Regions from separate parts of the Alteribacillus bidgolensis genome, predicted to be linked through region 2. Evidence: predicted binding sites of a transcription regulator. Region 2 holds the regulator's gene; each other region holds the start of a gene.
The links. The regulator CtsR, encoded in region 2, represses protease genes until heat stress. The targets are predictions, from matches to a motif close to ATGGTCAATAAAGGTCAAACA.

Region 1 (10,493 bases), 160 kb from region 2:
GTTGAAACAGCCTTTAACAAATTAAAACTTGCAGATTATACGATCCCTTCCTATTCTTACGTTTCCGTTGTAGAGCTTGGTAACTATATGCCGCCAAAAGACGGAAGCGATCCATTAGACAGCCCTGAAATTCGCGAACGTATTTTTCCTATTTTGCCAAAGTGGAACCATATTTGTTTTTACCCCATGGATAAAAAGCGTGAAGGCAGCGACAATTGGTATTCCCTTCCAATGAAAGAACGGCGTGAATTAATGAGAGCACATGGCATGACAGGGCGAAAGTATGCAGGTAAAATAAAGCAGATTATTACAGGCTCTACTGGTCTTGATGATTGGGAATGGGGTGTAACTCTGTTTGCACACGAAGCGCTTCAATTTAAAAAGCTAATTTATGAAATGCGCTTTGATGAAGTTTCAGCAAAATATGGAGATTTTGGCCAATTTTTCGTAGGTAATATTTTACCTCCTGAAAAAGTGGAAGCCTTCTTACATGTATAAACACCTCTATTTGATATGAAGAGTTGATTTTCAAACGAAAATCAGCTCTTTTTTTATAGCATATGCACCAATCGAGTGACATACATTGAAATAGTGTGAACCGCATTTAGTTAAGGCGGGTGATTGTATGGCCATAGTTCAAGCTTACACCTATGATAAATCAGCTTTTTGCTCTTTAATAAAAGCAGAAGCGAAAGGAGTCTTTTTTTACTGATTGATTATGTGAAACTTTATTGGTAAAAATAAGTAAATATGAAGGAGGATAAGTATGTATAGTTACTATCCATGGTATGGTTATCCAGTTCAAGGTTACGAAACTCCCTCCCCTTATGACATGATGCGGCAAGGAAACGGCAATGGCATGTACGGATATGGGATGAATGGCATGAATGGGATGAATGGCATGAACGGCATGAACGGCATGAATGGCATGAATGGGATGAATGGCACGAACGGCATGAATGGCATGAATGGTGCGGATATGCTTCCAATTGAACAATCTTACATCGAAAACATTTTGCGGCTGAATCGCGGGAAACCTGCAACAGTTTATATGACATTTGAAAATAATCCAGAATGGCAAGCAAGGGTTTTCCATGGAATTATAGATGAAGCCGGCCGAGACCATATTATATTAAGAGATGAACGAAATAATAAATGGTATTTACTATTAATGGTGTATTTAGACTATATCGTTTTTGATGAAGAAATTGAATACCAGTATCCATTTGAAGACGGCCCTGGTGCTTTTCAAGAATAACCTCACCTTGATCAATTTTATTAATGTTTATTTTTTTCCTCATTTAGGTTATTAGAAAATATAATGCAAGTTGTAAGAAGCAGCGTATCCCCCGTGGCGGCGCTGCTTTTTCGTTTATCCTAAAAATTTGATCATATCTCTTGAAAGTCAAAAAAGGTCAATGTATAATACAACTACAAGGTCAAAGATAGTCAAAGTCAAAGCAAATGATTTGATCTTTTTTGATTGTAGAAGTTATGATACCCATCCAAAGGATCTAAGAAAAGCGCAAACGCCCTTGTCAGCCTCGACAGGTAAATGTTCTCCAGGCAATGAAGGCGCTTTTTGCCTTTAATAACTGGAGGTTATTTAACCCCGAGAGGCTGGGAGCTGAAGCTAGACATCAAGCGCATACTTTCCTAACAGTGTAAAACAACAAAGAATTATTCTTTCTTTATAAAAATATTTACGTAAAAGTAAAGGAGGTACACGTATTATGAGACGATGTGAAAACTGCAAACAGCGTCAGGCACGCATTGAACTAAATATGAACGTTAATGGCCATCATCAAAAAATGCATCTATGCGACATTTGTTACCGTGAAGTCCGCAATGATATGAAACAGCCTTCTGGTTTCGGCGGCTTTGGAGGACAATCGTCCCCATTTGACCAAATGTTTAATGACATGATGAATTCTCAAATGGGTGTCATGCAGGGCAGTGAAGGACAAGCCCAACAAGGAAATGGACAAGGTGGAGGTTTATTGGATGACCTTGGCAAAAATTTGTCTGATGCAGCCCGTGCAGGAATGATTGATCCAGTTATCGGACGAGAAAAAGAAGTAGAACGAGTTATTGAAACATTAAATCGCCGTAATAAAAATAATCCAGTTCTTATCGGTGAACCTGGTGTAGGTAAAACTGCAATTGCTGAAGGGCTTGCGCTGCGGATTTCAGAAGGAAATGTCCCAAACAAACTCAAAAATAAGGACATTTACTTGCTTGATGTTTCTTCCTTAGTTGCAAACACCGGCGTTCGCGGTCAATTTGAAGAACGAATGAAGCAGCTTCTAAAAGAATTGCAAGAGCGTAAAAACGTAATCGTATTTATCGATGAAGTTCACCAGATTGTTGGAGCTGGATCAGCTGAAGGTTCTTCTGACGCCGGTAACATTATGAAACCAGCTCTTGCACGTGGAGAAATCCAAGTAATCGGTGCAACGACTCTTGCTGAATACCGCAAAATTGAAAAAGATGCGGCACTTGAACGCAGATTTCAACCGGTGATGGTGGATGAACCAAATCTTGAAGATGCTGTTGCCATCCTTCAAGGCCTGCAAGAAAACTACGAAAAATACCATCAAGTTTCTTTTACTGAGGATGCGTTAAATGCTTGTGTTCAGCTTTCTAATCGTTATATCCAGGATCGCTTTCTCCCCGATAAAGCCATTGATTTAATGGATGAAGCAGGTTCCAAAATCAACCTGGCTCATAGTGAGGACGACGAACACGAAGTGCAAAGCCGCCTCGAACAGATTGCAGTAGAAAAAGAAAAAGCCACACAGCAAGAAGATTATGAACGAGCAGCAAAACTGCGCGACGAAGAAGCAAAACTTCAGAAACAGCTGGAAGACTCCACACAAAACAGTGAGAAATCAAACGAAAAAGCAATAGTTGACGTAGAAACGATTGAAAAAATAGTTGAAAACAAAACAGGCATTCCTGTACGCCGACTTCAAAAAGATGAACAACAAAAAATGAAAGATCTTCCTGATCGCCTTCGAGCAAGCGTTATAGGTCAAGACGAAGCTGTCAGCAAAGTAGCACGCTCGATTCGCAGAAACCGTGCTGGTCTTAGAAAAGGAACCCGGCCTATTGGCTCCTTCCTCTTTATAGGTCCAACAGGGGTCGGAAAAACCGAGCTTTCCAAATCTCTAGCAGAAGAAATGTTTGGAGACAGTGAAGCAATGATACGTCTTGATATGAGTGAATATATGGAAAAACACTCTGTATCAAAACTAATCGGTTCCCCGCCAGGATATGTCGGACATGACGAAGCCGGACAGCTGACAGAACGAGTGCGTCGTAAGCCATACAGCATTATCCTTTTGGATGAAATTGAAAAAGCCCACCCTGATGTGCAGCATATGTTCCTGCAAATCATGGAAGACGGACGTTTAACAGACAGTCAAGGACGTACGGTAAGCTTTAAAGACACGGTATTAATTATGACTTCTAATGCAGGCTCAAGCATTAAGAAAGTAACCGTTGGCTTTGGTAATAAGGAAGATGTAGAGCCAAAAATTACAGAATCTCTGTCTGATTACTTCAAGCCAGAATTCTTGAACCGCTTTGACAGCATCGTTCCTTTCAATGAACTTGGAAAAGAAGACCTTGTAACTATCGTTGACCTTATGCTCTCTGAAATTATCGATGCAGCAGCAGAACAAAGTATGCATGTTACAGTGACAGACGAAGCTAAAGCACTACTAGCTGAACAAGGCTATGACCCTGCATTTGGTGCTAGACCGCTGCGCCGTGTTATTGAAGAAAAAGTAGAAGACGGTATTGCAGATCTTATGTTAGAAGAGGACAATCTCAAAGAAATAAAAGTAAGCGTTGAAAACAATACTATTGCTGTTGTTAAAGCGTAATAAAGAAAAGCAGAAGGGTGTCCCATAGACAAACGGGACACCCTCTTTTGTTTGCTTTTTTTTGCGTTTAAAGTTTCACCATGACCATTTAAAACGTCATAAAACGTACATTGTTGTCTATCACCTCGCATGCTATGCTATATGTTGTAATTAAAATATAAAGAGATATCTTAGATAAGACGATGAGGTGATGAAAGCCGTGATGTCTTCTGCCATAGGAAAATTACGGGTAATCGGCATGTTAGAGGGTATATCTTTTTTGCTTCTATTGTTTTTAGCGATGCCGCTTAAATACGGTTCGGGAATGGATATGGCCGTTACTATTGCCGGGTCGGTTCATGGAGCTTTGTTTATTTTATATATTGCAGCTGTTATTTTCGTCTGGATTCAGCGGCGCTGGACTTTTTTGAGAGCTATTATCGCAATGACTGTGTCTGTTATTCCATTTGGTCCGTTTGTGTTTGATAAAAGTTTGCGTCGTGAACAAGAAACAGGAATAGCTTCTGATTCTGTTACAGGGTAAAGAAAAGAAGTTATGGATAAAGACTGGTCAGTAAGAGGTATTGATCAGTCTTTTTTATACTGTTTAGAAAAACTCGGCATGCCGCCGGCTCCTCTGGCGAAAAACGCAGTTTTGCTTATACTTTGATCCTTTAGCAAGTTTAAACCAATTTATAAAAAATGATCGTAAATAGCACAGGCTGATGCTATTTTCCGTCCCAAGTTTTTCTAATAGCATACCTTGTCCTATGCTGCATATAAATCTGGTAAGATGAAAAATGAACAAACCATGCAAATAAGATCTATTAAAGATACTAAAGGTGATACTTAATGATGGAATGGAAAAATATTTTTAGAGGGATAGCAATGGGAGCGAGCGATCTTATCCCAGGAGTCAGCGGAGGTACGATTGCGTTAGTCCTTGGTATTTATCATCGCTTAATCGCAGCTATCAATAATTTTTTTAGCAGAAAATGGAAAGATCAGCTTGGTTTTTTTATTCCTCTTGGCATTGGCATAGGAATTGCTGTATTAAGTTTAAGTAATTTACTGGAGTGGCTGCTTTCCGTTCACCCTCAGCCAACTTATTTCTTTTTTATGGGACTTATTTTAGGAACAATTCCTTTGTTACTAAAAGAAGCCGACTACAAACAAAAGTTTAAACCTTATCATTTTTTTATTGTTGCTATTGCTGCTGTACTTATTATTTTATCAGGGGTTTATAAAGGAGAAGAAACAGGAGAAGTGGTCCATACATTAACTTCATCTGACTATATATATTTGTTTTTCTCTGGATGGCTGGCAAGCTCTGCAATGATATTGCCAGGGGTAAGCGGTTCGTTTATCCTTTTAATTCTTGGTGTTTATGAAACAATTATTAATGCCGTTACCTCTTTACAATTCCCCGTCATTTTCACTGTAGGGCTGGGCATTTTTATAGGCATTACTATTATGAGCAAATTTTTGCATTATCTTCTACGCCAGCATCGAACGGGGACCTACGCTGTTATGAGCGGACTATTGATAGGATCTTTATTTGTGATATTCCCTGGTTTAGGGACTAGCTGGCTTGTTACAGCAATCAGCCTATTAACCTTTCTATCAGGCTGGATCCTGACTATTATACTCGGAAAACTAGAAAGCACTTAAAATGCGTAAACAGTAAGAACAAAGTACAAAGTCTAGGCAGCTTTATACCTTCTTCACTAATGTTGCCAATGCCTCAGGACGTGGCATTTTTGGCACACGTCGTGTAAAAGTACGTCCTGTAGGTGTTGGAATTTCTTTAGCGGTGTTAAACTTTATAGAAGTATAAGAAAGAGGCGGAACCATTTAATTTGGAGCCGCCTTTTAGATATTTTTTATATTTTTAATACTGAAATAACAAGCATAATCCAGCCGGCAATGAATGCTGTCCCTCCTATCGGAGTAATAGCTCCAAGCCATGTCATCCCGGTAAAAGCCATGGTGTACAAGCTTCCGGAAAAAATAACAATTCCTGCAAACAAAAGCCAGCCAGCCCAGGATAAAGACGCAGAACTTCCTGCATAAGCAGCTGCTAAACCAATTGCGAGCAATCCTAAGGCGTGCATAATATGGTATTGAACTCCTGTTTGATAAACTTCCATCAGCTTGTCCGATAATTTTCCTTCCAAGCCGTGTGCTCCAAACGCTCCAAATCCTACCGCTGCAGCTGCATTAAGAGCACCTAATACAATAAATATTTTCCACACCGTTTTCACCCTCCATTTTAAGAAGACAATTAAAATTCAAGTAAATTTCCATCTGATGATGGTATCTCGCTTGTCGTTCTAGCAGCAGAGGATGAAGAAACTTGTTTTGTTTCTATGGAAGACTGTTTTATACCAGCAGTTTTAGAAGAAATCTTAGCTGTCTTCACGGTGTCTATGTTTCTTTTTCTTTTGCTTTCATCAGAGGCTAGTATAATATCGCAATAAGCCTTTAACACCCGAGCGTGTTCCTTAACCACTGCTTCTTCTTTTCGGTCCACTTGTTCAGCAAGCTGCATTAATTCCTCTTCCATTTTTTCCACAACTGTTCGAGCGGAAATATTCATCCCGTTCACCTGCTTTAATAAATTTTATTCTCCCGCATTATACCACAGCATGCCATTATGCTTCTAACCTTCCCTATACTAAGAAAAGCGCAAGCGCCCTTGTTTTAAATGACGTTCGGCTAAGTTCCTCACGTCCTGTAAGAACGCAGAACTGGCTTGCCCTGGATGGGCTGACTTCTGCGTTGCGAATTCGTCGCCAAAAACGTCACGTCCTGTGGCATTGGCGACATTAGTACGTCCTGTACGTTGACGTTCGCGATCTTAGCAGAAAGATCCTTCAATTTGCGAATCTAGCAAAAGTTCCTTAAACCATCTCGGGCCTCCGAGAGGCTGGGCGCTGAAGCTAGACATCAAAGCGCAAAATTTTATACTTTCCTTATAATAAAGACCAGGGCCATTTCTATCACAGCCCTGGCTTTCTTCTTTTCAATTGTTTATCACTTAATTATCGTGTAACCATATGCTTCAATTTTAGGATAATTCTCTTCATCTATAATCCAAAAATCTCCTTGATCGTCTTTTACAATTAATTCTTTATTTACAGCTTCTTCTTTGGCTTCTTTTTCTTTGTCAAACTTTTTGGCTGGAATTTGCATATCATCAACAATGATGAATGCCATACCTAACACCTCCATTTACCGAAAAATGTACCCGGCAGCATGGAAGTTTAAACAGGGGTGCGATCATTTGTCACAAAATTGTAAACAGAAGGCTCAGCCTTCTGTTTCGTTAAGGTACATTCGTAACTTTTTCATATCCTTCCTGTTTACGACACTTTTAGCAGATTGTACTTCTGATTCGGCCAATTGTTTTCTCGCTGATAGAACTGTTTTTACGCCTGCTATATTTAAACCTTGATCAATCAATTCTTTGATTTCTGCGCACCGGTCAATATCTTCTAAAGAAAACAGACGCTGATTACCTTCGTTTCGTTTCGGATGTATTAAACCTTGCTGTTCATAATATCGAATCTGACGAGCACTTAACGATGTTAATTCCTGTACAACACTTATGGGAAAACACGCTGTACGGCGAGGGATATGGTCTTTCACCTCACTCTCCTCCTTTTCCTTATCGCTGCTGTTGATTTAGATAAACATACACATCTTGCAACGTTTCATAACCTCGTTTCATTACTTCCTTTACAGAACAATTCCACAGCTCCGCAGCCATGATAGCATCTGCCAGCGCATGATGACGTTCATTAACCGGGATGTCATAATATCCACAGCAAGCTTCGAGTTCCGAAGAATTATATTCTGGAGCTGCAATTTGAAATAAAAAAGAGGTATCAAGCAATCGATGCTGAAATTGAATTCCCGTAGCTTGATAGGTGGCATGCTGAAGAAACCTTTGTTCGTGGCGAGCATGATGTGCCACCAAAATATCAGTCTGGATGAAAGCATAAAACTGTTGAAGTACTTCTGCTAAGGGGGGTGCAGCTTCTAATTCTTCTTTCTTCAGCCCGGTTAATTCAGAGACTTCCGGAGACAAAGACTCTGGCTCACTAACAGCAGTATAAAAGGATTCTTCTTTTTTTAGCTCGCCATTTTTTATTTTTACTGCCCCTACTGATAGTATTTTATCTCCCCCATCTGGATAAAACCCCGATGTTTCTAAATCAAGTACGGTAACATTCAATGAATCTAATGGTTTTTGGAGAGGCTCTTCTGCCTTTAAGTCTTTTTGAAGCTGTCGTAAAAAAGAAAGATGGTGCGGGTTGCTTTGATCCATAGAAGAAACAAAGGGGACACCTATTTTACCGGATACTTGACGTACCCATTGATACATTTGGTTCATTACCATAACCCTTCACCTGATTCCACTAATTTTCTCGTTTGTTGAAATAAATGTTTTCCCTCTTTAACTGCTGCTTTTAATGTTTTTTTCTGATCTTTTGTAAGTCGGTCCACTGGCACATAATGAACATCTTCATACGTTTGGTGGTACTTCCAAAAGGAAGCACGAAGATCAAGTAATGCTTTAAAATATTCGATTTTTCCATTCACAAATGAATATTTATCCACAGTTTTTTCCATTCTCTGGAGGGTAGAAGTATCATGCAGCCCTTCTTTAATAGCTAATAAACGCATAGCATGGACGTATGGAAAAAAACCAACATCTTTAATGTGAAGAGAACCAGTATAAGGCCCTTTTTCTTCCGGCAATAACTTGCCAAAGGCATTCGTCCCCTGATGTAAATAAGAAGTATTTTCTGCAAGTCGTTCTAACAAACGAGGATCACTGGAAACTTTAAGAAAGACATGCTCTTTAATATCAGCCAGTAGTTTTTCTTCTCCTATTAACACTCGTGAATCAATAAAGGTAAGCAAATGTCGAAATGTCTCCCATTTGTCTTTTTCTAACCATTCGTCCACTTGCTGCCTCCATTCATTAATACCGTGACACCAGCGTGGATGGGATGCCATTACTTTACCCTCGCAGCGAGGATAACCAACAATAGCCATTCCTTCACGAATTTCTTCACCGAGGCTTAAAAAATAATCTTGATACGATTCGTCTTTTCCATTGAAAATAATGCCATGATCCTGGTCGCTCCATAAGGCTTGTTCTTTTCTCCCAGAACTGCCCATAACAAAGAAAGTAAAGTGAGCAGGGACCTGCCCCCGCTCACTTTCTAAACGGTGTACAGCAAGAGCAGTAGTTTCCAGCACCCATCTATCATGTGCTTCATTTAATTGCTCAGGATCTTCTGCCACCTGGTTTGTTTCATTCTCTCTTGCTTTTTTAATCGCTTGATAACTATCAAAGGAAGGAGGGAGGAGAGCTCCCTCTTCAAAAGATGGTGAAAATTTCATGTCATCACGCACCTGTATTTACATTATTAGACTGGGTTTGAACGTTTTCTGGGTAACCATAGCTGCCATGTTCACTAATATCCAGTCCCATAATTTCTTCTTCCTCGGATACGCGAAGTCCTCCAATTAATGATTTAGTAATAAGCAGCAATACATAAGAAGCGATAAACGCGAACACACCGCAAGCTACAACACTTATCAACTGAACACCTAATTGTGCAAATCCACCGCCATAGAACAAGCCAGCTTGACCTCCATTCATCTCCGCAAGCCCTGGTGTAGCAAAGAAACCAGTAGAAAGAGTTCCCCATACACCGGCAGCGCCGTGGACAGATAAAGCGAATATTGGATCGTCAATACCCATCTTTTCAAAAAACTTCATGCTGTAAAATACGAGAAGTCCGCCAACAATACCAATCACAACTGCAGCCCATGGCTCAACGAATGCGCAAGATGCTGTGATGGCAACAAGCCCAGCAAGTGCTCCATTTAACATCGTCGGGACATCTGCTTTTCCAAGAGACGCCCAAGCTATAAGTAATGCAGCCACTGCCCCTGCTGCTGCAGCAAGCTGCGTGTTTAATGCGACAAAACCAAAGAATGCATCGGCTACTCCAAAAGTACTTCCGGCGTTAAAACCAAACCAGCCTACCCAAAGAAGTAATACACCAAGAGCTGTGAAAACCTGGTTATGCCCCGCTAACTCATTCGGTGAACCGTCTTTATTGTATTTACCAATACGAGGCTTTAACAGCAGTGTCGCTGCCATTGCAGCCATTGCACCTGTTAAGTGAACTACCGTTGAACCAGCGAAATCCTGTTTTCCAAGTTCGCCAATCCAGCCGCTTCCCCAAATCCAGTGAGCAACTACAGGGTAAACAAAAGCCGAAAATAATACTGCAAACACAATGTAAGCTGACAATTTAGCACGTTCTGCAAAACCTCCAAAAGCAACGGTTAGAGCAATAGCAGCAAATGCCAGCTGGAAAATAAAGTCGACAGAACCTGCAAGACCATCAAACATAGTCGTGAAATCACCAAAGAAAAAATCAGATAAACCTATAAATCCTCCTGCACTTTCTCCGTAAATAAATCCATAACCTACAGCCCAGAAAACGAGCGAAACAATTCCTAATGTGAAGATTGTTTTACCGGCTATATGGCCGGCGTTTTTCATCCGGGTTGACCCGGCCTCCAATAGAATAA
Region 2 (10,493 bases):
TCGGATTGGCAAAACTAGAAGGGGCTATTAGGGCCTGCAGTTCCACTAGAACCGGACGTGTGCCTTCAAGGGAAGCAACTACGATAGAACCAGAGCTTCCTTCTGTTCGATCTTCTAAAAAAATTTCAGACGGATTTTTCACTTCTTTTAATCCCATTTCTTTCATTTCAAAAATGCCCAGCTCGTTTGTTGAACCAAAACGGTTTTTCACTGCACGTAACATCCTGTAAGTGTGATGTCGTTCTCCTTCAAAATACAACACCGAGTCCACCATATGTTCTAACATTTTTGGACCTGCAATTGAGCCTTGTTTTGTTACATGACCTACAATAAAAACAGCGATGCCTCGTGTTTTGGCAATTCTCATAAACATAGAAGTTGATTCCCTGACTTGCGCAACGCTTCCGGGAGCAGAGGTAACCCCGGCCTGGTGTACTGTTTGGATTGAGTCAATAACAACTAGTGTTGGTTGTATTTGGTCAATGGCATTTTCGATTAAGTCCATATCTGTTTCAGCAAATACATATAGTTTATCAGAATGTGCTCCGAGTCGATCAGCGCGTAATTTTGTCTGTTTTATTGATTCTTCTCCTGATATATACAACACTTTATGATCACGAGCTGCTAAAATGGCTGTCATTTGTAATAGAAGAGTAGACTTACCAATTCCTGGATCCCCTCCTACAAGCACTAATGATCCAGGAACGATTCCTCCTCCAAGTACGCGATTAAGCTCTTTTAAGGAAGTATCAATTCTTGGTTCACGTTCTCCAGTTACATTCGTAATGGGTTGTGGTTGTTGGCGGGTTCCATCTGGTGAAGTACTTAATGATTTCCTTCCTCCACTTTTAACTGACGGACCCTCTAACTCCTCTACCATGGTATTCCATTGGTTGCAGCCAGGACAGCGCCCCATCCATTTTCTTGATTCATATCCGCATTCTTGACAAACAAATTTTGATTTTTGTTTCGCCATACTTTTTTTACCCTCACTTTAACTTATGTATACCACCTTCTATTTTACCACGAAAAAGTAACAGAAATTGGGTGAAAAAGACTGTCCGAAAATAATATCGGACAGTCTTATCTCTTAATATATTTACGTTCTAGCTCCTGTTTTCGTTTCAACGACATAGTCATCGTTTTTCACATCGATCACTGCCGTATCACCTTTTTGAATCTTTCCGCGAAGAAGTTCTTCTGATAAACGGTCTTCGACTTGCTTTTGCAGAGCACGACGCAATGGACGTGCACCATACTCAGGGTCAAATCCTTCATCAGAAATTTTATTCTGAGCTTCTTCTGTTAATTCAACATTAATACCCTGTTCGGCCAAACGTTTTTGTAATTGTTCTGTCATAAGCACCACAATTTTCTTAATGTGCTCTTTTTCAAGACTGTGGAAGACAATAATTTCATCCAGACGATTTAAAAATTCAGGCCGGAACGTATTTTTTAATTCTCCCATTACTTTATCCCGCATATCCTGAAACTTTTCTCCCTCTGATTGTGTGGTAAAGCCTACATTTTTATTGCGTCTTAGCAGACTAGCCCCGACATTGGATGTCATGATTATTGCGGTATTTCGAAAATCAACGCGGCGCCCTTTGGAATCGGTGAGAAAACCATCCTCAAGAACTTGGAGAAGGATATTGAACACTTCTGGGTGAGCTTTCTCTACTTCATCAAGCAGGATAACGGAATATGGGTGACGTCTAACTTTTTCCGTCAACTGGCCGCCTTCTTCAAACCCTACATAACCAGGAGGGGAACCTACAAGACGACTGGTCGCGTGTTTTTCCATGTATTCAGACATATCTATACGAATAACCGAGTCTTCGTCACCAAATAATGTCTCAGCAACAGCCCGGGCTAATTCTGTTTTCCCGACACCAGTAGGCCCAAGGAAAATAAAAGAACCAATCGGACGTTTTGGATCCTTTAATCCTGCACGAGCACGGCGGATTGCTTTAGAAATTGCATTTACCGCCTCTTCCTGGCCAATGACACGACTGTGCAAAATATCTTCCATTTTAAGAAGGCGATCTGTTTCTTCTTCAGCAAGCTTAGAGACAGGAATTCCCGTCCAACTAGCTACAACCTGTGCAATATCTTCAGGGGTTACCTCCGTATTCTCCTGACCTTGTTTTTCTTTCCACTCGTTTTTCATCTTATCTAATTCTTCACGAAGCCGTTGTTCACTATCCCGTAAGGAAGCCGCCTTTTCAAACTCCTGACTTTGAACAGAGGCATCTTTTTCTTTTCGTGTCTCTTCTAGTTTTTGCTCGAGCTCTTTTAAGTTTGGCGGAGCCGTGTAGGAACGCAGCCGTACTTTTGAACCAGCTTCATCAATTAAGTCAATTGCTTTGTCTGGCAGGAAACGATCCGAGATATAACGGTCAGAAAGTTTAACGGCTTCAGCAATAGCTTCATCCGTAATAGTAACCCGGTGGTGTGCTTCATACCTATCGCGAAGACCTGCGAGAATTTGAATGGACTCTTCAGTTGTCGGTTCGTCCACTTGGATAGGTTGAAAGCGGCGTTCTAATGCTGCATCTTTTTCAATATATTTGCGGTATTCATCTAGCGTAGTAGCTCCAATGCACTGTAATTCTCCACGAGCAAGTGATGGTTTTAAGATATTCGAAGCATCAATAGCTCCTTCTGCTCCACCTGCACCAATTAAAGTGTGAAGTTCGTCAATAAACAGTATCACATTACCTGCTTGTCGAATTTCTTCCATTACTTTTTTCAAACGATCTTCAAACTCGCCGCGGTATTTGGTTCCTGCCACTACTGTACCCATATCAAGCGTCATCACGCGTTTATTTCTAAGAATTTCCGGCACTTCATTTGAAATAATGGACTGGGCAAGCCCTTCAGCAACTGCTGTTTTACCAACCCCTGGCTCACCGATTAAAACAGGGTTGTTTTTTGTACGACGGCTCAACACTTGAATGACTCGTTCAATTTCTTTGCTGCGGCCGATCACTGGATCAAGCCCTTCTTCCTTAGCAACTGCAGTTAAGTCTCTCGCTAAACTATCTAGAGTCGGTGTATTAGCATTGGAAGAGCCGGCTCCAGAAGCCTGCTGGTGATTAGAGGTTGATGCCTCATTACTTCCAAGCAACTGTAACACTTGCTGTCTAGCCTTATTCAAGCTGACACCAAGATTGTTTAATACTCTTGCAGCCACTCCCTCGCCTTCTCGTATTAATCCTAACAAGATATGTTCTGTCCCTACATATGAATGACCAAGCTTTCTAGCCTCATCCATGGACAATTCAATAACTTTTTTAGCACGTGGAGTATAATGGATAGTCTTAGAGCCTTCTTGACCAGTTCCAATTAAAGACTCCACTTCTTTTTGGATTTGCTCAGAGCCAAGATTAAGTGCTTGCAGTGCTTTTGCTGCAATTCCTTCACCTTCACGAATTAACCCTAGCAGAATATGTTCTGTACCTATATTATTATGCCCAAGACGGATCGCTTCTTCTTGAGCCAAGGCTAATACCTTTTGCGCTCGTTCTGTAAACCTTCCAAACATCATATATGCGCACCTCCAAATTTTGCTTAATCTTCTCTCTCTAAGTTCATTCTCTCACGAATCAACGCCGCCCGTCTCACATCACGCTCATCCGGTGTAAGACCTTTACCTGCATATTGCTGCAGAAAACCAGGCTGAGTTAGAATCATTAGTTCATTTAAAATATTACCCGAAATTCCTTGGATTAAATCAATGTCAATCCCTAATCTAACATCGGACAGTCTTTTTGCTGCTTCTTTTGACTCCATCACCCGGCTATTTGTTAGCAGTCCGAATGAACGAAATACTTTATCCTCTATTTGGATTTTTGAAGTACGTATTAACTCTTCTCTTGCGTAACGCTCCTGTTGAATTAACTGCATCACAACGCCTCTAAGATCTTCTACAATATCTTCCTCTGATTTACCAAGTGTCATTTGGTTTGATATTTGGAATAAGTTTCCTAACGCTTCGCTTCCTTCTCCATAAATACCTCTCACCACAAGCCCCAACTGATTAATCGCAGGTAATATACGATTGAGCTGCTGAGTCATAACGAGTGCAGGAAGATGCATCATAACCGAAGCTCTCATACCTGTTCCAACGTTTGTTGGACAGCTTGTTAAAAATCCTCTTTTCTCATCGAAAGCATATGTCACTTTTTCTTCAATCCAATCATCTAAACCGTTAGATAAAACTAGACTTTCATTTAACTGAAAACCCCGGAATAAGCATTGAAGCCTTATATGATCTTCTTCGTTAAGCATGATACTAACAGACTCATCTTCACTCAGCATTACAGCACCATGTTGAGCTTTTTCTGCCAAATGCGGGCTGATCAAGTGCTTTTCTACTAATACTCTTTTTTCATTGGAAGAAAGATCATCCATTTTTAATACTTCCAGATTTCCAACATATTGATATGGATCCTTTGCCAATTCTTTTGAAGTGTAGTGAAGCATCGTGTTTGCCGATTCCTCGGAAGCCACAATTGGAAAAGGGTAATTTTCCAAGTTTCTTGCTAAACGGATTCTTGTACTTAAAACAATATCACCTTCTGGACCAGGCCCACTTTTCATCCACGGACTGATCGCTTCTGAAATGAAACGTTGAAGTGACATTAAGCACCCCCCTTTCCATCACGTATGTTTTCATTTAAATCGTGAATTTGGTCGCGGAGTTGGGCTGCTTCTTCAAATTCCTCTTGTTCAATATGCTGCTGCATTTGTTTTCTCAACTTATCTATCTGATTTTGAATTTGCATTCGGCCGCCAGCTCTTTTTGGAACCTTGCCAGCATGACGTACATTTCCACTGTGAACCCTTTTGAAAATTGGGTCAAGTTTTGGGTCAAACGCCTTATAACAGTGCGAGCATCCAAATCTTCCTGTTTTTGCAAAACGTTCATATGAAAGCCCACAAGAATCACAAACAAGCTGCTTTTGAACAGAAGCCCTTGAAGGGTGAGGCCCCCCATTCCCCATCGGTTGTTCAAAGTTTAACAACCCTGATAATAAATCATGGATAGAATAGCTGTTTGAACCCGGGATATGTTCCCCTTTATCACGAGCACACTCCTCACACAGATGCATCTCTTCTTTTTTTCCGTTTATGATTTTTGTAAAATGCAACGTGGCCTGACGCTGGTGACATTCTTCACAGAGCATTTTCATCTCCTCCCTTCGCAGCTAATATACTCATTTATAACGTAAGCTGTGAAGCATAGCTTTCAGCATTTTGGCCCGGATATAGTCTCTGTCTTCTGCATGCCGCAAGGAAATTATCGAACGATGTACGGATGCAAGCATAATATTAGCTTCCCTTTTAGATATTGCATTCTCTTCAAAAAGACGCATAATAATACTTTCGGCTGTGAGCTGGTCAATTCCTTCTTTTATTAAATGTATTAATTGATCAATAAGCTCAGCATGGTCACCAATTTTCACTCTTGAAATACGTATATACCCACCGCCGCCCCTTTTGCTTTCTACAATATACCCTTTTTCTGTTGTAAAACGAGTACTTATCACATAATTAATTTGAGAGGGAACACATTCAAACCGTTTAGCCAACTCACTTCGTTTAATCTCAATTAAATCCTTCTCACTTTGCATAAGAATTTCTTTTAAATAGTTTTCAATCACATCAGAAATATTACGCAAGAAAACAACCCCCTTCCTGCTGTAAGCCGTTCCCCTCAGGTTTTGACCTTGACTATCTTTGACTATAAATATAATATAACCGTCTGCAAATTTCAAGCAGACGGTACTATTCATTATAGCCAAGTTGTCTTTAATCATTCTTCTTCCATTTGCATTTCAACTTCTAAGATCCCCTCAGTCAATAGTAATCGTTCATAAAGCTGGGAACGCTTTAGGGCATTTGGAGATTGAACATGCAGATCATAAACACATTTACTTTCTTTACCATTACCTTCTTTTGTACTCCCATTTACTTTTTTAATAATTACTTCATTATCTTCCAATATTTCTATTAATGATGATAAAACCGATGTATTTTTTCGTACAGTAACCTCTATTTTCTCAGGACGTGAAGAGGCTCGAAAAAAACGGTCAACATTATTAAGAAAAAATAAACTCAGTAAAACAACAATTGTAGTAAAAACAGCTGCAAAAAACATTCCGGCTCCAGCAGCTAGTCCTATCGCAGCTACCACCCAAATAGAAGCTGCAGTTGTTAAACCTTTGATGGAAACGCCTTGAACGATAATTGTCCCTGCTCCCAAAAAGCCGACCCCGCTCACCACATAAGAAGCAAGCCGAGATGGGTCATATCGTACAATTTCTTTATTTGCTTCCATGTATTCCTGGAATCCAAATAGTGCCATAACCATCACTAAGCATGCCCCTGTCCCAACTAAAAGGTGTGTTCGGAATCCAGCAGGATGTCGTTTATATTCTCGTTCTATTCCAATTAATCCTGCCAGAAAAGCAGCTGCTAGTATTCTAATTATTATTGTATATGCTTCCTGATCAAGCCACATATCCATATGCATTTCCCCTCCCTGCTTTTAAGCCTATGTATATTATTATATTTTATTTCTTATACCCACTAACATTGCTAGACATGCAAAGAATGAATGAGGATCACACCTAATTTCTCAGTTAAAAAATCTTATGCCTTCAAAAAGTCTTGGAGACAAAATCTCTAAGCAAATCTAATTTCCTGTTCGTGAGAGGCTTAGGTACAGTGCTTCTTCAGCACAAAGAGTTGTCCTTGAATCTTGGGATTTTGTGTGGTAACTATATATCTTCATATCTTCGATTTTTAGGGAGCTACTCCCTTTTTATACTTTTAGAAAATTTTACCTTTGTTAAAGGATCAAAGTATAATCCTAAAAAAGGAAGTTCGGCTAAGGTAAGGAGCTTCTACTGCACGCAACACGCTTGATGTATAGGACGTGCTAATGTAGCCAAAGCCACAGAACATGGAGGTTTTTGGCGGCAGATTTAATGTACTTCTGCTAAAAATCCACGCATACTGTGGGATTCAACTTAGAAGAAGTGTGTGGAAGTCAATTGATAGTATAAAACACCAAGTACTGTGACAACGGCGTTCCTGTACTTTGAATGTCGTCGTTTTGTTTATATTGGCTGCCAGTAAAATCCTGTATTTTTTAGGTTCTATGTCAAATGTTGGGGTAGGAGTGGCTTGCTCCTACTTGAAATTCCGTTGTTTTATATTGGTGATGTAATAAGACACGTAACCTTAAACGATCATAACGCTTGAAGCCAAAAGCATTTCGTTTCATCACCTTTGTTTGATTATTTAAGCCTTCGATAAAGCCATTGGTATATCCAAAGGCAAAACTGTTTAATATCTCTACCTGCCAGTTTTTCAGCGTTTGAATCGTTTGAATAAACTCCGGCATGCTCTCGTTATGTACCTGTTGATACAAAGCGTATAATTCCTCTTTCACTTGTCCGGCAGCCGTTTTTCCTTTTTCTTTCGCTTCTTCAAACCAATTTCGAAACACTTCTTTTAAATGATAGGCTCTTCTTAACTCATCGGATAACTCTAAATACCAGAGCTGCTTTTCACTTAACTCTTCATACCGTTTGTAAAAGACATGTTTCATTCGTTTACATTTTTTCCGATCATACTCGTGGTCATACTCGTGGAACTCTTTCTGCACTTTCCTTCTCACGCGCTCTAATGCCCAATAAATATAGCGGCAAAAGTGAAAACGGTCCGCAATAATGATAGGGTTTCCTAATGCTTTTCGAACGGCAGACTTAAAGGCATAACTCATATCCATAATCACCATCTCCACGTCGGAACCCTTTTCCCGTAAGTAGTTTTTCACCGTTTCAACGGATCTATTAGGAAGAATATCGAGAGGAGCTCTGGTGTCTCCATCCGCAATGACTACTTGATACTTCCCTTCATTCGTATCCCCTTTATATTCATCGATCGCAATCACCGGCGGCAGGCTCTTCACTTCCTTTAACGTTGGGGCCGACATCGAATCAAAACGCCGAATCACGGTAGCAGAGGATGTACGAAATTGACTTGCCGTATCTTTGAAATTTTTTCCTTGAATGACACCAGACCAAGGGCTTGATTCCATTCCCTGGAGTGGCGTTGATACCGCTGGACGATAGGATTGCGTTCCGCAAAGCGTTTGCCGCAGGAGCACACATAACGACGCCTTCGATAAAATAAATAAGACGTTCGTTCAAATACTTTAAGGTGCTGGATCTTTTGGATACGGTAATCATGGACTCGGCTTGTTCTTTCCCCGCATGCTGGACACCGATGGGATTTACGAGGTATCTCCACGTGGAGATAAAATGCCTCCCCTATCTCTTCCGTTTTGCGCAACTCCAATCTTTTTCTTGTTTCTTGGACAATTCAAGTGTAAAGGATTTTGGAGCTTGCGTGTTTTTACCCCAACAAATATAATAGAGCCATTTTTTAAAAATCCAAAAAAGCTGTCAGAATTCTATTCTGACAGCTTTCGTTATGGCCTGGCAGCGTCCTACTTTCACAAAGGGTTGCCCCTTCATTATCATCGGCGCTGAAGAGCTTAACTTCCGTGTTCGGCATGGGAACGGGTGGAACCTCTTCGCTATCGTCACCAGACTTTGGATGGAATCGTTTGATCATCGTCATAGGAGACAACATCTCAACGATCCTTTTCTTGATAGGGAATTGCTCCCTCAAAACTGCACAACGAAATACATGAGCCGCTCTACGAGGCGCTTACCTTTGTTTTGGATAAGCCCTCGACCGATTAGTATCTGTCAGCTCCACGTGTCACCACGCTTCCACCTCAGACCTATCAACCTTGTCATCTGCAAGGGGTCTTACTAGCTTGGCGCTATGGGAAATCTCATCTTGAGGGGGGCTTCATGCTTAGATGCTTTCAGCACTTATCCCGTCCACACGTAGCTACCCAGCCATGCTCCTGGCGGAACAACTGGTACACCAGCGGTGTGTCCATCCCGGTCCTCTCGTACTAAGGACAGCTCCTCTCAAATTTCCTGCGCCCGCGACGGATAGGGACCGAACTGTCTCACGACGTTCTGAACCCAGCTCGCGTGCCGCTTTAATGGGCGAACAGCCCAACCCTTGGGACCTACTTCAGCCCCAGGATGCGACGAGCCGACATCGAGGTGCCAAACCTCCCCGTCGATGTGGACTCTTGGGGGAGATAAGCCTGTTATCCCCAGGGTAGCTTTTATCCGTTGAGCGACGGCCCTTCCATACGGTACCGCCGGATCACTAAGCCCGACTTTCGTCCCTGCTCGACTTGTAGGTCTCGCAGTCAAGCTCCCTTTTGCCTTTGCACTCTGCGAATGATTTCCAACCATTCTGAGGGAACCTTTGGGCGCCTCCGTTACTGTTTGGGAGGCGACCGCCCCAGTCAAACTGCCTACCTGACACTGTCCCTGGACCGGGTTACGGTCCGAGGTTAGAATTTCCGTACAGCGAGGGTAGTATCCCACCGACGCCTTCACCGAACCTGGCGGTCCGGTTTCCAAGGCTCCTACCTATCCTGTACAAGCTGTACCAAAATCCAATATCAAGCTGCAGTAAAGCTCCATGGGGTCTTTCCGTCCTGTCGCGGGTAACCTGCATCTTCACAGGTATTATAATTTCACCGGGTCTCTCGTTGAGACAGTGCCCAAGTCGTTGCACCTTTCGTGCGGGTCGGAACTTACCCGACAAGGAATTTCGCTACCTTAGGACCGTTATAGTTACGGCCGCCGTTTACTGGGGCTTCAATTCGGAGCTTCTCCCAAAAGGGATAACCCCTCCTCTTAACCTTCCAGCACCGGGCAGGTGTCAGCCCCTATACTTCGCCTTGCGGCTTCGCAGAGACCTGTGTTTTTGATAAACAGTCGCTTGGGCCTATTCACTGCGGCTCTCCAAGGCTATTCACCCTAGAGAGCACCCCTTCTCCCGAAGTTACGGGGTCATTTTGCCGAGTTCCTTAACGAGAGTTCTCCCGAGCGTCTTAGAATTCTCATCCCACCTACCTGTGTCGGTTTGCGGTACGGGCACCTCTTCCCTTGCTAGAGGCTTTTCTTGGCAGTGTAGGATCAGGAACTTCGGTACTATTATTTCCCTCGCCATCACCGCTTCGCCTAATGATGAACGGATTTGCCTGTTCATCGGCCTTACGGTTTGGACGCGCTATTCCAGCAGCGCGCTTACCCTACCTTCCTGCGTCCCCCCGTCACTCAAACGGGAAGGAGGTGGTACAGGAATTTCAACCTGTTTTCCATCGCCTACGCCTTTCGGCCTCGGCTTAGGGCCCGACTAACCCTGAGCGGACGAACCTTCCTCAGGAAACCTTGGGTTTTCGACGGAAGGGATTCTCACCCTTCTTTTCGTTACTCATACCGGCATTCTCACTTCAAAGCGCTCCACCGGTCCTCACGATCCGGCTTCTCCGCCCTTTGAACGCTCCCCTACCACGCACACCCGATGGTGTGCAT
Region 3 (10,493 bases), 990 kb from region 2:
TCCAGTACTGTTATTCATTCCTGCACTGAAAAAGTATTTTAACTCAAATAAACCGTGCGGTGTCTGTACGTATTTTTGATTTGTTGTTCTTGAAACGGTAGATTCGTGTACGTCCGCTTCTTCTGCTACATCTTTTAATGTGAGCGGCTTAATCGCTGAAGGTCCTTTTTCAAAAAAATCATGCTGAAAGTGAACGATCGCTTCGGTTATATTTCGTATCGTTTGCTGTCGCTGATCAATGCTTTTTAACAGCCATACGAGCTGTTTGTATTTTTTCTTTGCGTATTCTGTGGCTTCTCCTTCTTCCTTGGTTTCTAATAAGTGTCGGTACTGACGGTTCATTCTAATTTTGGGGAGCCCGTCATTATTTAAGCGAACAACGAAACGATCTCCGTCCCGTTCTACATACACATCAGGATACAAATGTCCGGGATGATCTCCTCCGCCAAAGCTTGAACCTGGGTATGGATCGAGCTTCTGTACATCATCATACACCTGTTGGATCTCTTCTAAAGAAGTGTCAAGATTTTTTGCAATTTGTTTCCACTTCCTGGCAGCAAGATCTTCAAGGTGATCTTTAATCAGCATCTCAGCAAAATGATTTCTTGGAGATTGCCTCTCTAGCTGGAGCAATAAACATTCTTTTAACGACCGTGCTCCAATTCCAGCAGGCTCTAAGCTTTGCAGCTTTGAGACATATGCTTCATAGTATTCTTCGGTAATAGGAAACAATGCGGCGGTTTCTTCATAGGTCCCTTCAAGATATCCGCTGTCACTAACATTTCTCGCCATATGTGTTAATACTCGTTTATCATCTTCTGAACCTGGCAAAAATCGAATTTGTTGAATTAAATAATCTGAAATCCTTTCTCTGTCATCTTTGATTCGATCAAAAGGTGAAGATTGCTCTTCTTCTTTTTCTTGTACCTCGGAAGGCTCGTCATGCCACATGACAGGCATATTATAAACAGGTTCATCTTTTAAGGCAGTATTTCGCTCTTCTATTTCCATCATTGGGTTTTCAAGGGCTTGCTCTTCTAAAAATTCCGATAGTTCCAAGGCTGAAAATTGCAATAAGGAGATGGCCTGGCGCAATTCTTGTGTCATGACGAGCTTCATCGTTTGCTGTTGATACAATCCCATTTCTAGATTCACGCCGCTTCCTCCTCTCATTTGTAAGCGTTTACTACATATATTATACCATATGTTAAAGAGCACGTACTTTTTCCTAATACATTTATATAAGAGTAGAAAAAATTTTAATCATGCCATTCCAAATAAAATCCAGTTTTATGGTGTTTTCCTTTTTTCACATAATCAAATAGCATATTAACTTCCCGGGAAGGAGAGATCGTAATTTGTTCATTTTCATTTTTTTCTGTAAATTTTCCTTGTGTTCGTAACGCAGAAGCGATCTCTTCTATTTTGACTGCCACTTCTTCTAAAGAGGTTTTTTCTTCTTTTTCAAACCGCTTATCTTCTCCGAGACGATCCTGGCCAAACATAATACCTGCCTCCTCTATTCATAGAGTCTTCCTTCTATTATATCTTACTTTCGTTATTAATGAAAAAAGGAATTTGGTTTGAAACACGAAAAAAAAGGATAAGATACATGCAGGGTTTATCGGATAGCTTATCGAATTACAGGACAAGGTCAGTTTCATAGGAACACACTGACCTTTTCTGTATAATATGGATCAGCACAAATAAATTAGCTGCTTTTCATTTGATCATTATTGACCATTAAGTTATGATGGAATCAACAGCAAAGATAAGCGCTGGATTCACTATATGATAGGAGGATGTATAAACATGAATCTAATACCTACAGTAATTGAACAGACAAATCGCGGGGAACGCGCCTATGACATTTATTCCCGTCTTTTAAAAGACCGCATTATCATGCTGGGTTCAGGCATTGACGATAATATTGCCAATTCCGTTGTGGCACAGCTTCTTTTCCTGGCTGCTGATGATCCTGAAAAAGACATATCATTGTACATTAACAGTCCTGGCGGCTCCATTACTGCCGGTATGGCTATTTACGATACGATGCAGCATATCAAACCGCAGGTATCTACGATTTGTGTAGGAATGGCAGCTTCTATGGGATCATTCTTACTTACAGCAGGAGAACCTGGGAAACGTTTTGCCCTTCCAAATAGTGAAGTCATGATTCACCAACCGCTTGGCGGAACCCAAGGTCAAGCTTCTGATATTGAAATTCATGCCCGCCGTATTATAGAAATGCGCGAAAAGCTGAACAAAATTCTTTCAGAACGTACAGGTCAGCCGCTTGAAGTTATTGAAAGAGATACAGACCGCGACAACTTCATGTCCGCTGAAGAAGCTAAAAAATACGGCATGGTCGACGAAGTTCTTTATAAGTAACAAATAAGAAAAAGCTCCGGTCCATCAAAAGGAACCGGAGCTTTTCTTATTCTTCTTTTTCTACATAGTCAGTTAAAGCCTGCATGGCCTCTTCTTCATCCGTACCTTCCGTTATAATCTGCAGCGTTCCGCCGTTGCGAACAGCCAGACTCATAACTCCCATAATACTTTTTGCATTTACTTTTTTATCGTCTTTTTGAAGATAAATATTTGACTGGAATCGGTTTGCTTCCTGTACGAATAATGCTGCCGGCCTTGCTTGTAACCCTGTTTTTAATTTTACTTCAACTGTGTTTTCTATCACTCACATCTCCTCCATTTTAGTTTATCAATACTTACGTTTTTTCTAGTTGTACGGTCTCGCCTTTTCGAATTTTTTCTGCTAATTGATCAATTTTTCGAAGGCGGTGATTGACCCCTGATTTACTTACTGGACCATTTGGCACCATTTCTCCAAGCTCTTTTAGGGTAACGTCTTGATGTTTGACACGAAGCTCTGCGATTTCTCTAACTTTATCTGGTAAATGCTGCAGGCCTATTTCATTGTCAACGAGCTGAATATTTTCCACTTGTCTCAATGCTGCACCGACTGTTTTGTTTAAGTTAGCGGTTTCGCAATTGACAAGACGGTTTACCGAATTTCTCATATCCTTCATAATACGGACATCTTCAAAATAAAGTAGAGCCTGATGGGCACCTATGACATTTAGAAATTCTGTTATTTTTTCACTTTCTTTAATGTATAAGATAAACCCTTTTTTTCTTTCTAAACTTTTTGAAGGAAGGTAAAATTCATGTAATAAGTCACGTAATGCTTTATTATGTTCCTCATATAAAGAAAATATTTCTAAATGATAAGACGAGGTTTCTGGATGATTGACCGATCCCCCCGCTAAAAAAGCTCCTCGTAAATACGCACGTTTACAGCAGTTGCTTTTAATAATATCAGGAGAAATCGAACGAATAAAACGATACCCGTCTTTCATAATGCTTAAATCACTTAAAAGCTCCCGTGCTTCTTCTGAGATACGCACTAAGTATACGTTATTTTTTTTTAAACGCATCTTTTTTCTTACCATCAATTCAACAACCGTTCCTCGGTATACCTTTTTTATTAACTTGTATATACGCCGCGCTATTGCTGCATTTTCAGTAGAAACATCTAAAAGCATCTCTTTATTTCCAAAAGATATAGAACCATTCATTCTTATTAATGCAGCCAGTTCAGCTTTCGCACAACAATCATCTGTCTCAAATTGAGTTAACTCTTTTTTTGTCATAGCCGCAAAGGATGACATGGTTGAATCACCGCCCTTTTACTCTTTAGGGCCGTATCTTTTCAGAAGCGGCCTTTCCTGCCTTTTCTTTATAGTTCGGTTAATAAAGACTGAGAAACTTTTACTGCATCGTGGCGTAAAAGATTATCTTTAAATTGCATAAACTCATCTTTAATGACTCTCAAGCCAAGATTGTCTATTTTGTTATCATCACAGTGAACCGGTGCAGCATTCTCCTCTTGGTAACGCTTAATAATAGTTTCCGGGATGCTGCCATTATTAACAAGTACTGTATCAATCAAGCCATTACCCGTGTGCTTGTAAATAGCTTCAACGTGATGAGAAGCGGAGAAATGATCTGTCTCTCCTGCTTGTGTCATTCCGTTGCAGATATAAACTTTTCTTGCTGGCGCTTCACGTATTGCTTTTGTGATACCAGGAACGAGCAAATTGGGGATGACACTCGTATAAAGACTTCCAGGCCCTAAGACAATTAAATCAGCTTTTTGGATCGCTTCTAGACTTTCTGGCAGCGGCTGAATAGTAGAAGGAGATAAAAATACTCTTTTAATATGTTTGCCTGATTTCGGTATACTTGATTCCCCTTTTACAAAGGAACCATCTGTCATTTCAGCATGCAATTCAATGCTTTGATTTGCTGCCGGGAACACTTTTCCTCTAACATTTAACACGGTGCTAAGTTCACTTATCCCTCTAGCAAAATCACCGGTAATCGAAGTCATACCAGCAAGAAGCAAGTTTCCCAAGGAATGTCCGGAAAGGCCATTTCCATTTTCAAAACGGTGCTGAAATAATTGTTCAATCATTGGTTCTACTTCAGCAAGTGCAACTAGAACGTTGCGGACATCCCCAGGAGGAGGAATATTTAATTCTTTACGAAGTATTCCTGAACTGCCGCCATCATCAGCAACTGTTACAATAGCTGTAATATTAACCGGGAAGGTTTTAAGCCCCTTAAGCAGTACAGAAAGTCCTGTCCCTCCGCCGATGACGACAATATTCGGCTTATCCACGATTATATTTCTTTCCTTTCTCTACATCCCGGTGACTTTTATGGGTGGCGTAGTCTCCGGCAAAATAATCTGCAATATACTCAGCCAGGGTTACTGAACGATGCTTGCCGCCTGTACAGCCAATAGCAATAATGAGCTGGCTTTTGCCTTCGCGTTTATATTGAGGAAGCATATACTCTAACATATCAATTAATTTTTTCATAAATTCTTTTGTCTCCGACCATTTTAACACATACGAAGAGACTTCTTCTTCTAATCCTGTTTTTGGCTGAAGGTAGTCAATGTAATGGGGGTTTGGCAAAAAACGGACATCAAAGACAAGATCGGCATCGATCGGCAGACCATATTTAAATCCAAAGGACATAACATTAACAGAAAAAGCATCTTTTTCCGGACCGGTAAAAGATTGAATGATGCGTTCGCGCAGCTGCTTAGGCTTTAAATCGCTCGTATCAATAATCTGCCGGGCTCTGCCTTTTAAATCCTCTAGAATTTCTCGTTCGTGTTGAATCCCTTCAAGCGGTGCTTCTTCCGCAGCAAGCGGATGAGAACGGCGCGTTTCTTTATATCGCCGGACAAGAACATTATCTTTAGCATCTAAAAATAATATATGAGTCCGTAAATTCGTTTTCAATCTTAATTGATCAACCGCTTCAAATAAATGATCAAAAAACTCTCTGCCCCGTAAATCAATAACTAAAGCTACTTTATTCATTTTACCGCCGGAGCTTTCTATTAAATCGATAAACGTGGGAATTAATGCTGGCGGGAGATTGTCAACACAATAATATCCTAAATCTTCAAAGCTTTGCATAGCAACTGTTTTGCCTGCCCCAGACATTCCGGTAATGATCACTACCTGGATATCCTCATTTGGCTGCCCCATCACTGTATCCTCCGTCCCTTCTCTCTATCTTATTCAAATGTTTCGTCATTTTGCAATTCACTTGATATTAATTGATAGGTTGGGCTGTAGCGGAACGTCCCGTATAACACACCGCTGTCTTCTAAAATATGCTGCCAAATCTTCCGGTCTCCTTCTGCCATGGAAAGAGCCTTTACTTGTTGTTTTGGCTGCCAGGAAAGAATTCCTTCGGGTGACTTTTTTAACAAATTTCCTTCCCATTTGTTGGCACCAAAGGTAAACATCATCCATTCGGAAATAACTTTTTCATCTTCTATGATTAAAAAAGTGAAAATCCCTCTAATAACAGGATTTTTCACCGTAATACCTGTTTCTTCCCAAAATTCACGGACAACAGAATCACGTACAGATTCCCCTGCCTCCATTTTACCACCCGGTGCGACCCACCAGTTACGGCTCGGTTTTTGAAGCATAAGAACGTGATCATGATCGGTTAATACACAATTTGTCACACGCTGCATGTTCATCACCTCACATTTACTCTTACTAGTATACTAAAAGAGCGGGGTATTGCTCAATTTTTTACACCTTTACTGATAAAAATATTTAAAAAAGCACTAATGTAAATGTCAAAATATCGCAATTTAAGGCATTAGAAAAACTTGGCTTACCGCCAAGTCCAAAATGGCAATATACTTTGATCCTTTAACAAAGTTAAACATTTATAAATTAAAAAAAAGAGCACAGGCATTTGCCTATGCTGCACCAGGATATATAAAAAGGGGGTCAATTACTGTTTTCATTCTACTCTATATTTATTTCATATTTGTTACAGTAGCGTTAAAATCGATTTAAAATTGTAAGCATCATTTTTTGTTATGCTTCGACTGTATTTTTCAATTCTTCTACATAATGCTGTGCAGTCTGTGCTGCTAGCGATCCGTCACCAGTAGCTGTCACAATTTGACGAAGAGATTTTTCACGGAGGTCTCCGGCTGCAAAAATGCCGGGAATTTTTGTTTCCATTTCTTCGTTTGTAACAATGTACCCTTCTTCATTTAAAATATCCAAGCCTTTAACAGCGTCGTTTAAAGGAAGCATCCCGATATAAATAAATGCACCCTCTGTTTCAAATTCATAATCCTCTCCAGACTTCAAGTCAGTGAGTGTGACACTGCCAACTTTTCCATTGTTTTCGTTGATTTCTTTCACAACTGTGTCCCATTTAAAATCAATTTTATCATTGACGAACGCGCGCTGCTGCAGAATCTTTTGGGCACGGAGCTGATCACGGCGGTGAACTACTGTTACTTTAGAAGCAAAACGCGTCAAGTAAACAGCCTCTTCAACAGCTGAATCTCCGCCGCCGACAACTACAATTTCTTTATTGCGGAAAAATGCGCCGTCACATACCGCACAATAAGATACACCGCGTCCGCCCAATTCTTTTTCGCCTGGTACACCGAGCTGTTTATATTCTGCACCTGTTGCAACGATAACCGAGCGTGTTTTATACTCTTTTCCGCCTGCTCTTACCGTTTTGTACTCTTTTCCGTCTATAATTTCTTTTACATCACCATAAGCGTACTCAGCACCAAATTTTCTCGCATGTTCAAACATTTTATTAGAAAGGTCCGGACCGAGAATATGATCAAATCCCGGATAATTTTCCACATCTTCTGTATTAGCCATTTGTCCGCCTGGTACACCGCGTTCAAGCATAAGTGTATCCATTTCAGCGCGGGACGTATATACAGCAGCTGTCATACCTGCCGGGCCGGCACCTGCTATGATGACATCATAAATTTTTTCTTCTGACATGATGATTCACTCCTCTTTCATATCCATAATATCCCCTGTAAAGCTTTAGCAAATACATTGTGATTTGTCTTATTCATGCCTTATCGTAAATAAGTCGAGCGAATAAGTCCAATATTCTGCTTGGGGAAATAATATTGCAGAAAAACAGCTACAGTTGATGGTACTGATAAGATTCATGGTTCACGTCGCTGGCTGTCAAAAGTCCATGCTGCATCTTTTCTAATAAGACAGAGGCTCCGTGATGATTTCTTATCTGTGCTTGTCTCCACCACTTTTCTGCTTGGCTGTAACGCTTTGTTTGATATGCAGCTACACCGTATTGAAAGAAGAAATTTTCGTCTTCTGGACCAAAGCGCTGTGCAAGCATCCGGAAAAAATAATACGCTTCGTCATATTCTCTTAACCTGCATAATGTTGAAGCAATCCTTTGTAAATGGTCTTTATCTAAAGGCACCGTTCTTTTTAACATCTCTGCTATTTCAGAAGCTTCTTTTTCTCTTCCCATTTCTTTATATAAAACAGCTAACTGACATACTGCTGGTAAATATGCGTTTTCCTTTAACAAGTCTTTCGTGTAAGCTAATGCCTCTTCTGTCTGGCCTTTTAAATGAAGTACGCGGGCGAGCTGACTTTGAGCAGGCCAATAGGACGGATAATCAGTAATAATATTTTCAAGCAGCGTTTCCGCTTCATAATATCTTTCTTCTTCTATCATACGTACGGCTTTTTCATACGTTATAATTAGTTCGTCTCCCGTTTTTGTAAGATCGTCTTCAGAGTCTTCCTCGACGTCTTCTAGCTTTAAAAGCTGAAGCAAATCTTCGGCATCAGCTGCAAAGTCCCCTTCTGGAACAAACCGCAAGTAAAGCTTTGCCGTTTCTCTTGCACGGTCGAACAATCCTTGATAAGCATAATTGTTGGCCAAGAAAAAATAACACTCATACATCGATTCATCTAACTCATCAAGAACATAAAGAAGTAATTCATTTGACTTTTCGTATTCTGCCATGTCCGCGTATATAGCGGCCAGCTGACAATGAAAAACTCCTTGTTCTGGATTTAATTCAACCGCTCGTCGTAAATATTTAACGGCGCGTGTCAGCTCTTTTTTTTGATAAGCCGTGACGCCCCGTTTAAAAAAATATTCACCGTTTTGTATAAAAGGAATCACTTGTCCTTGTTTTTGTTCATTTTGAGTTTTCATAAACTTCCTTCCCCTCCATTAGGAGCACCGTTGCAATATGCCTAGTATATCATCAGACAGAAAGGAAAAAAAGCTGTTCATTTAGGGAATTTCCCCCTTTTTGAACAGCTAAAACAGGCATTATCTTTTACACTCGTAAGTATTTATTAAGGAACAGGAAAGCGAAAGCGGCCGGCATTCAACGTACAGGATGCAGGAAAACCGCCGCTTCCATAAACAACGAGGTGTTTTACACGATTTCCTTTTCCTTTATTTACCGTGGCGTTCTTCAAGGACACCTAATACATGATCAAGCGGTAATTTTTGTTCGCGAAGCAGGACAAAAAGGTGATACAAAAGGTCCGCACTTTCCCATTTCAGCTCCTCAGCATCACGATTTTTAGAAGCAATGATTACTTCACTCGCTTCTTCTCCAACTTTCTTCAAAATTTTATCCACACCTTCGGTAAACAGGTATGTCGTATAAGCCCCTTCCGGCATTTCTGCTTCTCTTGCCGCAATCGTTTGCTCTAATTGGTTTAAAATATCGAAGCGGCCGGCGTTGGCATCTGTTTTTTCATCTTCTAAAAGGGATTGACTAAAACAGCTGTACGTGCCTTTATGACAGGCTGGCCCAAGAGGGGTCACTTTTACCACCAGCGCGTCTTGGTCACAATCGTAGCGGATATCTGTTACTTGCTGCGTGTTCCCAGATGTTTCTCCTTTATGCCAAAGTTCCTGTCTTGAACGGCTGTAAAACCAGGTCTCTTTTGTTTCTATTGTTTTTGTAAGGGATTCTTTGTTCATATAAGCGAGTGTCAGCACTTCTTTATTTACAGCATCTTGAACAATCGCAGGAATAAGCCCTTTTTCATCAAATGAAAGCTCTTCTATATTCATCGCACCAGCACCCCATTCTCTCTTAAATACGTCTTCACTTCTTCAACAGATGTTTCTTTATAATGAAAAATGGAAGCAGCTAATGCAGCATCCGCTTGTGCGTCTTCAAATACATCTACAAAATGTTCTTTAGCTCCTGCTCCTCCTGACGCAATAACAGGAACCGACACGGCTTCATTCACTTTTTCCGTCAAAGCTTGATCAAACCCCGTTTTGGCACCGTCCTGATCCATGCTTGTTAATAGAATTTCCCCGGCACCGAGGCGGACGACTTCTTTGGCCCAGTCGGATACTTCCCAATCGGTCGGGGTGCGCCCGCCGTGTGTATAAATTCTCCAGGATCCGAGCTCTTCTTCATATTTTGCATCAATTGCAACCACAATACATTGTGAACCGAAATAATCCGCGCCTTCCGTAATTAATTCAGGCCGTTTTACCGCAGCTGTATTCAGCGATACTTTATCTGCCCCTGCCCGCAGGATAGTACGCATGTCATCCAAAGAATTGATGCCGCCTCCTACAGTAAATGGAATAGCAAGGGTTCCAGCCACTTCTTTTACAACTTCGACCATTGTTTTCCGTCCTTCATGAGACGCAGAAATATCAAGAAATACTAGTTCATCGGCTCCCTGTTCATCATAAAAAGCAGCCAGTTCTACTGGATCACCAGCGTCGCGAAGGTCAACAAACTGAACCCCTTTGACAACGCGTCCTTCTTTTACATCCAAGCATGGAATAATTCGCTTTGTCAGCATTTATTGATCCACCTCCGTAAGCACCTGTTTGAGGTCGACTTTATCTGTATAAATTGCTTTGCCTACAATAGCACCTGCAACACCTTCATTTCGGTAGTTGGCCAGCTCTTTTAAATCGTCCAGATCACTGACTCCTCCCGATGCAATTACTTTTTTCCCCGTCGCTTTTGCCAGCTCTGCAATGGCTTCAACATTGGGGCCGGATAACATGCCATCTTTTGCAATATCGGTAAAAATAAACGTTTCTGCTCCGTATTCGGCCATTTT

Region 1: the regulator CtsR is predicted to act here: its motif matches at 1,436-1,456, upstream of CEF16_RS15705 (ATP-dependent Clp protease ATP-binding subunit).
Region 3: the regulator CtsR is predicted to act here: its motif matches at 1,724-1,744, upstream of clpP (ATP-dependent Clp endopeptidase proteolytic subunit ClpP).

Annotation. Positions count from the first base shown of each region.
Region 1 is NZ_KZ614149.1:3,185,267-3,195,759, forward strand. Features, by position in the region: gene hemQ (hydrogen peroxide-dependent heme synthase) at 1-498, shown strand, start outside; gene gerQ (spore coat protein GerQ) at 767-1,258, shown strand; gene CEF16_RS15705 (ATP-dependent Clp protease ATP-binding subunit) at 1,734-3,890, shown strand; gene CEF16_RS15710 (DUF3817 domain-containing protein) at 4,090-4,413, shown strand; gene CEF16_RS15715 (DUF368 domain-containing protein) at 4,722-5,540, shown strand; gene CEF16_RS15720 (DUF423 domain-containing protein) at 5,753-6,124, opposite strand; gene CEF16_RS15725 (DUF5327 family protein) at 6,154-6,468, opposite strand; gene CEF16_RS15730 (hypothetical protein) at 6,906-7,088, opposite strand; gene CEF16_RS15735 (MerR family transcriptional regulator) at 7,182-7,520, opposite strand; gene CEF16_RS15740 (exonuclease domain-containing protein) at 7,540-8,274, opposite strand; gene CEF16_RS15745 (DUF294 nucleotidyltransferase-like domain-containing protein) at 8,268-9,287, opposite strand; gene CEF16_RS15750 (ammonium transporter) at 9,292-10,493, opposite strand, start outside.
Region 2 is NZ_KZ614149.1:3,345,545-3,356,037, reverse strand. Features, by position in the region: gene radA (DNA repair protein RadA) at 1-976, opposite strand, end outside; gene clpC (ATP-dependent protease ATP-binding subunit ClpC) at 1,100-3,550, opposite strand; gene mcsB (protein-arginine kinase McsB) at 3,574-4,647, opposite strand; gene mcsA (protein-arginine kinase activator protein McsA) at 4,647-5,192, opposite strand; gene CEF16_RS16550 (CtsR family transcriptional regulator) at 5,223-5,687, opposite strand; gene CEF16_RS16545 (MgtC/SapB family protein) at 5,822-6,535, opposite strand; partial or broken gene CEF16_RS16540 (ISL3 family transposase) at 7,175-8,400, opposite strand; rRNA gene rrf (5S ribosomal RNA) at 8,515-8,631, opposite strand.
Region 3 is NZ_KZ614149.1:2,354,059-2,364,551, forward strand. Features, by position in the region: gene rpoN (RNA polymerase factor sigma-54) at 1-1,155, opposite strand, end outside; gene CEF16_RS11775 (amphi-Trp domain-containing protein) at 1,260-1,505, opposite strand; gene clpP (ATP-dependent Clp endopeptidase proteolytic subunit ClpP) at 1,813-2,391, shown strand; gene CEF16_RS11785 (HPr family phosphocarrier protein) at 2,438-2,695, opposite strand; gene whiA (DNA-binding protein WhiA) at 2,727-3,689, opposite strand; gene CEF16_RS11795 (gluconeogenesis factor YvcK family protein) at 3,758-4,702, opposite strand; gene rapZ (RNase adapter RapZ) at 4,695-5,588, opposite strand; gene CEF16_RS11805 (8-oxo-dGTP diphosphatase) at 5,618-6,088, opposite strand; gene trxB (thioredoxin-disulfide reductase) at 6,444-7,388, opposite strand; gene CEF16_RS11815 (tetratricopeptide repeat protein) at 7,537-8,592, opposite strand; gene hisIE (bifunctional phosphoribosyl-AMP cyclohydrolase/phosphoribosyl-ATP diphosphatase HisIE) at 8,842-9,471, opposite strand; gene hisF (imidazole glycerol phosphate synthase subunit HisF) at 9,468-10,226, opposite strand; gene hisA (1-(5-phosphoribosyl)-5-[(5-phosphoribosylamino)methylideneamino]imidazole-4-carboxamide isomerase) at 10,227-10,493, opposite strand, start outside.